3 regions of the Kineococcus sp. GCM10028916 genome follow, and region 3 is predicted to be linked to each of the others. Evidence: predicted binding sites of a transcription regulator. Region 3 holds the regulator's gene; each other region holds the start of a gene.
The links. The regulator HspR, encoded in region 3, represses chaperone genes until heat shock. The targets are predictions, from matches to a motif close to ANTTGAGNCNGNCNGNCTCAANT.
Positions count from the first base shown of each region.

Region 1: clpB (ATP-dependent chaperone ClpB) is a predicted target of HspR. The motif match lies at 1,161-1,183, and genes of this name have one in related genera.
Region 2: ACFQ46_RS04760 (Hsp20/alpha crystallin family protein) is a predicted target of HspR. The motif match lies at 881-903, and genes of this name have one in related genera.

Region 1 is NZ_JBHTFM010000022.1:73,945-76,205, reverse strand. It holds gene ACFQ46_RS24075 (FAD-binding oxidoreductase) at 1-1,100, opposite strand, end outside; gene clpB (ATP-dependent chaperone ClpB) at 1,237-2,261, shown strand, end outside.
Region 2 is NZ_JBHTFM010000003.1:455,302-457,562, reverse strand. It holds gene ACFQ46_RS04765 (glycoside hydrolase family 15 protein) at 1-368, shown strand, start outside; gene ACFQ46_RS04760 (Hsp20/alpha crystallin family protein) at 397-825, opposite strand; gene ACFQ46_RS04755 (hypothetical protein) at 1,007-1,855, opposite strand; gene ACFQ46_RS04750 (extracellular solute-binding protein) at 1,852-2,261, opposite strand, start outside.
Region 3 is NZ_JBHTFM010000020.1:13,264-15,524, reverse strand. It holds gene ACFQ46_RS20635 (DnaJ C-terminal domain-containing protein) at 1-933, shown strand, start outside; gene ACFQ46_RS20630 (heat shock protein transcriptional repressor HspR) at 1,016-1,438, shown strand; gene ACFQ46_RS20625 (beta-propeller fold lactonase family protein) at 1,476-2,261, shown strand, end outside.

The DNA.
Region 1 (2,261 bases), on a different contig from region 3:
GTCGCGGCGAAGGGTTGCCGGTGGTCGCTGTCGAGGGCCTTCGTCGTGCACGCCGCCGCGTCCAGCCCGGAACACCCCGCCTCGTAGGCCATCGCCGCGGCGTAGTCGAGGCGGCGGTGGGTGTTCGCGGCGGGCGCGGGGAGGCGGCCGAGGAGACCCGCGAGGGCGGTGTCCAGGGAGGCCGACCCGGTCCACGCCCCGGAGACCTGCACCCGGTCGCCGTCTCCGGGGTTCGCGAGGAGCTTGCACGTGGACCACAGTTCCCGCGGTGCGTCCGGCAGCCACGCCTGCCAGGCGGTGAGCACGTCGGCCGCGCGTTCCCACGGCCAGCGCAGGAAGAACACCTCCACGTCGGGAGCAGGACGCAGCGCGAACTCCCACGACGTCACCGCGGCGAACCCCGTCCCGCCGCCGCGCAGTGCCCAGAACAGGTCGTCGTCCCCGTCGACGGTCTGCTGCTTCCCGTCCGCGGTGACGACCGTCGCGGAGCGCAGCTGATCGCAGGTGAGCCCGAACGAGGGGGCCAGCACGCCGACCCCGCCGCCCAGGGTGAGCCCGCTGACGCCCACCGTGGGACACGACCCCGCGCCGATCGCGAGACCCCGCGAACCCAGCTGCGAGTAGACGTCGATGAGGGTGGCACCCGCCCCGGCGGTCGCCCTCGTCCCGTCGGCCGACACCTCGACGGAGTTCAGTGCCGCCAGGTCCACGACGAGGCCCGCGTCGGCGGACCAGCCCCCGTAGGAGTGACCGCCGCCGCGCAGCCGCACCGGGGTTCCGGAGTCGGCCGCGAACCGGACGCAGGCCGCGACGTCGTCGGCGGTGCGGACGGGGGCCACGGCCTGCGGGGCCGCGGTGAACCGGGGGTTGTAGAGCAGCCTCGAGGGGTTCCAGCCGTCCCCGTCGGGTCGGAGCAGGCCCCCCGGCAGCTCCCCGGCGAGGTCGTCCCAGCTCGGGGGGCCGCTCGTCGGGGCCACGGGAGAGGTCGCGGACGGGCCGGCAGGGGTGGACGCGCGGTCGCAGGCCGCGGTGGCGAGGGCGACCCCCACCGCCAGGACGGCCCGTCGTGTCGTCGCCCGGGTGGTGATCGTTGGCTCCACGGTGTCGATCATCGACAGCGTGGAGCCAACGATCACCACCGGGGGGGCGCGCGACACGAGAGTTGAGCGGAACAAGCTCAACTCTGGCATGGTTGTACCCAACGTCAGTCACCCACCTCACGACCGGAGGTAGCCCGTGGACCTCAAGCTCACCACCCGCGCCCAGGAGGCCCTGGCCGACGCCGTCGGCCGGTCCACGTCCGCGGGTCACGCGCAGGTCGAACCCCTGCACGTCCTCGCCGCGCTGCTCGAGCAGGAGAACGGCGTCGCCGGTCACCTGCTCGCCGCCGTCGGGGCCGACCAGGCCCTGCTCACCCGTCGGGTCGAGGGCGCGCTCGCGTCGCTGCCCAGCGCGTCCGGCTCGTCCGTCAGCCAGCCGCAGCTGTCGCGTCCCGCCCTGCAGCTCATGCAGGACGCCGGCGACGAGGCCCGCGCGCTCGACGACGCCTACGTCTCCACCGAGCACCTCCTGCTCGGCGCCGCCGCGTCCACGTCCGCCGCCGGTGAGGCCCTGCGGGCCGTCGGCGCCACGCGCGACGCGCTGCTCGACTCCCTGCCCAGCGTCCGCGGTGGGGCGAAGGTCACCTCGCCCGACCCCGAGGGCACCTACAAGTCCCTCGAGAAGTACGGCATCGACCTCACGGAGCAGGCCCGCGAGGGCCGCCTCGACCCCGTCATCGGCCGTGACGCCGAGATCCGCCGCGTCGTGCAGGTGCTCTCGCGCCGCACCAAGAACAACCCCGTCCTCATCGGCGAGGCCGGCGTCGGCAAGACCGCCGTCGTCGAGGGCCTGGCCCAGCGCATCGTCGCCGGCGACGTCCCCGAGTCGTTGCGCGGCAAGCGGTTGATCTCCCTGGACCTGGCCAGCATGGTCGCCGGGGCGAAGTACCGCGGCGAGTTCGAGGAACGCCTCAAGGCCGTCCTGCAGGAGATCCAGAACTCCGGGGGACAGGTCGTCACGTTCATCGACGAACTGCACACCGTCGTCGGCGCGGGCGCCGGCGAGGGTGCCATGGACGCGGGCAACATGCTCAAGCCCATGCTCGCCCGCGGCCAGCTCCGCCTCGTCGGCGCGACCACGCTGGACGAGTACCGCGAACGCATCGAGAAGGACCCCGCCCTCGAACGACGCTTCCAGCAGGTCTTCGTCGGCGAACCCTC
Region 2 (2,261 bases), on a different contig from region 3:
CGTTGTTGCGGCCCGTCCTGCACGGGGCCCTGCCGGTGGAGGACCCGCGGTCGCGGGCGACGCTCGCGGCGGTGCGGCGCGACCTCGTCGAGGACCACTACGTCTACCGCTACTCCCCCGACTCGATGCCGTTGGGCACCACCGAGGGGGCGTTCCTGCTCTGCGGCTTCGTCGTCGCCGAGGCCCTGCACGCCGACGGCCAGGAGGTCGACGCGTTCCGCTTCTTCGAGCGCAACCGGGCCGCGTGCGGTCCGGCGGCGTTGCTGAGCGAGGAGTGGGACGTGCGCGAACGCCAGTTGCGCGGGAACTTCCCCCAGGCGTTCGTGCACGCCGCACTGCTCTCGAGTTCCCTCCGGCTGGCGCGCTGACGACCGCTGGTCGTCAGCGCGCGTCGGCTCAGACGGTGGTGATCTCGATCCGGGTCGGCTGCGCGGTGGTGTGCGCACCGGCGACGCGGACGGTCAGGACACCCGCGTCGTAGCTCGCGCTGATCGACTCCGCGGTGACGGAGGTCGGCAGCGTGAAGCTGCGGCGGAAGGTGCCGTAGCGGATCTCGGTGCGGCGGCGCGCGGACTCCTCGCGGGGGTCCTTGCGTTCACCGCGGACGACGAGCTCGCCCTTCTCGACCTCGACGGTGACGTCCTCCAGGAGGTTCTCCTCGGCGATGCCAGGGAGTTCCAGCTTGACGACGGCGTCGTCCCCGTCGCGGCCGACCTCGACGGCCGGGACGAACCCGGTGGAGGTTCCGAAACTGCTGCGGACCAGCGCGTCGAACTGGGCCTGGGTCTCGAAGGGGCTGCGGCGCCACACGGACAGCGTGTTCATGAGTGTCCTCCTCGGACGTTCCCGGCGCTCGGGGTGAGCGCCTTCGAAGGACACAACCTGAGTCTCCTCGACTCACTTCCGCCGTTCGCCGACGGTGGAAGGGCCCCGACCAGCCCACCCCGAACCCCCGATCCGTGATCTCGCCGGGAATCCCCGCGGGATCACGGATCGGGGTGCTGGATCAGCTCGTGGCGATCGCCCCCGCCTTCTGCAGCGCGTCCTGGTACTCGGTGCGCATCTTGTCCCCCACCGCGTTCTTCCACGTCGAGACCAGGGTCTTGAGGTCGGCGAACGGACGACGCTCCTGGACGACGTCGTTGACGCCATCGGTGAAGGTCTTGTCGGCCGTGGCGTTGTCGGTCGAGGCGGCGTTGGAGTACAGCCCGATCACCGGGTTGGCGATGCCGGTGGGGATCTCCAGCGACTGGTACTCGTGCTGGGTGTCGGCGTCCTGGGGACGACCGGGGACGTAGATGTTGTACGGGCTGTCGGCCAGGTAGCGGATGGGCAGGACCGTGTCCTTGGTCCCGGTCGGGGTGAGCACCGGGTTTCCCCCCGGGTCCAGCGTGTGGTCGACGCCCTCCTGGCCGAAGAGGCGGTACTTGTACTCCTCCGTGCCGAACGGTGCGGCCAGCCAGTTCAGCACCCGCAGGACCGTCTTGATCTTCTCCGGGTCGTCCTGCTGCTTGAGCATGGTCATCGAGAAGTACCCGTTGCCGTAGGCCCAGTGCGCCAGCCCGCTCCCGTCACGCAGGTGGACGGGCATCAACCCGAGCTTGAAGTTCGGGTTCGAGGCGTTGTCGAGCTGGTACTGGATCCACCCCGGGTAACCGTCGGCGGCGTTGATGGCGCAGGTCCCGGCGTTGAACAACTGCTTGAACGGCTGGGCCGTGTCGAAGGAGTCCGGGTGCATCACGCCCGACTTCCACATGGCGATCAGGTCGGTGACGGTCTGGGCGTACTGGTCGGTCTCGTAGACGTGGGTGAGCTTGCCCCCCTCCTCCGCCCAGACGTTCGGCTCGCCGTTCATCCGACCGAGCAGCTGGCGGGCTGGTTGAAGAGGCTGAAGGCCCACCGCCGCTGCTTGGGGTCGGTCAGCGCCTTGGTCGTCTCGACGAGTTCGTCGTAGCTCTTCGGCTCGGGAGAGACCCCGGCGGCCTCGAACAGGTCCTGACGGATGAAGTGGTAGTTCCCGATGGCCCCGCGGGCGATGGGGATGCCGTAGATGCCGTTGTTGTAGACCGTCGCCTTCCAGGTGCGGGTGGGGATGTTGGCGAGGTTGGGGTACTCCTTCACCGCGTCACCGGAGAGGTGCTCACTCAGGTCGGTGAAGCGCTTCTCGAGCAGCTGCGGCAGGTTGGGCACCGGGAAGGTGCTGCCCGTGACGGGGCCGGGGATCTGGAGCATGTCCGGGAGCTCGTTGCCGGCGATGACGG
Region 3 (2,261 bases):
ACGCTGCACCCGGACGCCAACCCGGGGGACGCGGCCGCCGAGGCGAGGTTCAAGGAGGTCGGGGAGGCGTACGCGATCCTCTCCGACCCCGAGCAGCGCCGGCAGTACGACGGTGTCCGCGCGATGGTCGGCGGCGGGGCCAGGTTCTCCTCCGGGGGTTCCGGGCCCGGCGCGGCCGGTGGCGGCGCGGGGTTCGAGGACCTCCTCGGCGGCCTGTTCAACCAGGGCGGCGGGCGTGCCCCCGGCGGGGTGCGCTTCGGCACCCCCGGTGGGGGTTCCGCGGGTGGTTTCGAGGACCTGCTCGGGGGGTTGTTCGGTCAGGGCGGTGGTGCGGGTTTCCCGGGCGGTCAGGCTCCGCCGCAGCGCGGTCAGGACCTCGAGGCCTCGGCCCGGGTGTCCTTCCGCGACGCCCTCGACGGCAAGACCGTGTCGCTGCGGGTCCCCGACCCGCGCGGCGGCCCGGCCCGCAACGTCAACGTCCGGTTGCCCCAGGGCGTCCGGGACGGGCAGAAGGTCCGCCTGCGCGGCAAGGGGATGCCCGGCCCCGGCGGGACGGCGGGCGACCTGCTGGTCGCCGTGAACGTCGAACCGCACCCGGTGTTCAAGCGGGACGGCGACGACCTGCGGATGACCCTGCCGGTCTCCTTCGACGAGGCCGTGCTGGGCGCGACCGTCGAGGTTCCGACCCTGGACGGCGCGGCCGTCAAGGTGAAGGTTCCGGCGGGAACCCCGTCGGGACGGTCGTTGCGGCTCAAGGGCCGCGGCGTCAAGCGGTCACGCACGGACGACGACCGGGGCGACCTGTTCGTCACCCTCGACGTCGTCGTGCCGCAACGTGTCGACGGGGCGGTGCGCGAGGCCGTCGAGGCGTTCGCCGCGGCCACCGCCGGCGAGGACCCGCGGGCCGGTCTCGCCGACCGCGCCCGCAGCTGACCCACCCCGTCCCACCCGTGATCCCGCTGGGAAACCCAGCGGGATCACGGGTCGGGAGGGCCGAGACGAGAGGAGAGGGAGTGTGTACGACGACGACACCGCGTTGTTCGTGATCTCGGTGGCGGCCGAACTCGCGGGCATGCACCCGCAGACGCTGCGCCAGTACGACCGCCTCGGCCTCGTCTCGCCCAGCCGGGCGCGGGGCCGCGGTCGGCGCTACTCCGCCCGCGACGTCGCGCAACTGCGCGAGGTGCAACGGCTGTCCCAGGAGGACGGCGTGAACCTCGCGGGCATCAAACGCATCATGGACCTGGAGAACCACGTGCTGGCCCTCGGTCAGCGGGTCGAGGAGCTCGAGGCCGAGGTGGCGCTCGTGCGGTCCCAGGCGCGGCGGATCTTCGCGGCCGGGATGGCCGGGGACATCGTCGCGACCCCGATGGGTCGTCGCCCTGAGTCACAGCGTTCCAACGCCCTGGTGGTGTGGCGGCCCGAACCCCGCCGTTGACCCGACCCCCGTCCTCGGTGTGGGGCATGATCTGGCCGTGACGTCATCGCCGACCGGTTCCACGGTCCTCGCCATCGGGTCCTACACCTCCGCCACCGGGGGCCGCGGTCAGGGCATCACGCTGGTGCCGCGCGACCCGTCCTCCGGCCGGCTCGGCCGTCCCGGCCACGTCGCGGACTGCGCTTCACCCTCCTTCCTCGCGACCGGAGCGCCCGGTCTCGTGCACGCGGCCCACGAGGTCGACGAGGGTTTCGTCTCCACCCGCCGCTACGACGGCGACCGCTGGGAACTGCTCGGTGAACAGCCCAGCGGCGGTTCCTCGCCCTGCCACCTGACCGTGACGCCCGACGTCGTGCTCGTCGCGAACTACGGCGGGGGCGTCGGGGTCCTCGGTCTGACCGGGGGAGTCGTCACCGGCCTGCGAAAGACGTTGCACGGCAACGGTTCCGGGCCGGACCGCGAACGCCAGGAGGCGTCGCACCCGCACTCCACGCGACTGCTGGCGCCGGACGCGTTCGCCGTCCTCGACCTCGGGACCGACGAGGTCCGGGTCCACACCCTCGGCCCGGACGGCGCCTCGCCCGACCCGGTGCAGGTCGTCGACCTGGCGCCGGGAACCGGGCCGCGGCACGCCGTCGTCGACGCCGGCCGGGTCCACGTCGCGGGTGAACTCGACGCGAGCGTCACCTCGTTCACGCTGCAGGACGGCCGGTTGTCCGACCCCGTCCGCACCTCCGCGCTGGTCGGCTCCGTCGACGAACCCGTGTACCCCTCCGAGATCGCGCTCGCGCCGTGGGGTCTCGTCGTCGCCAACCGCCGCGCC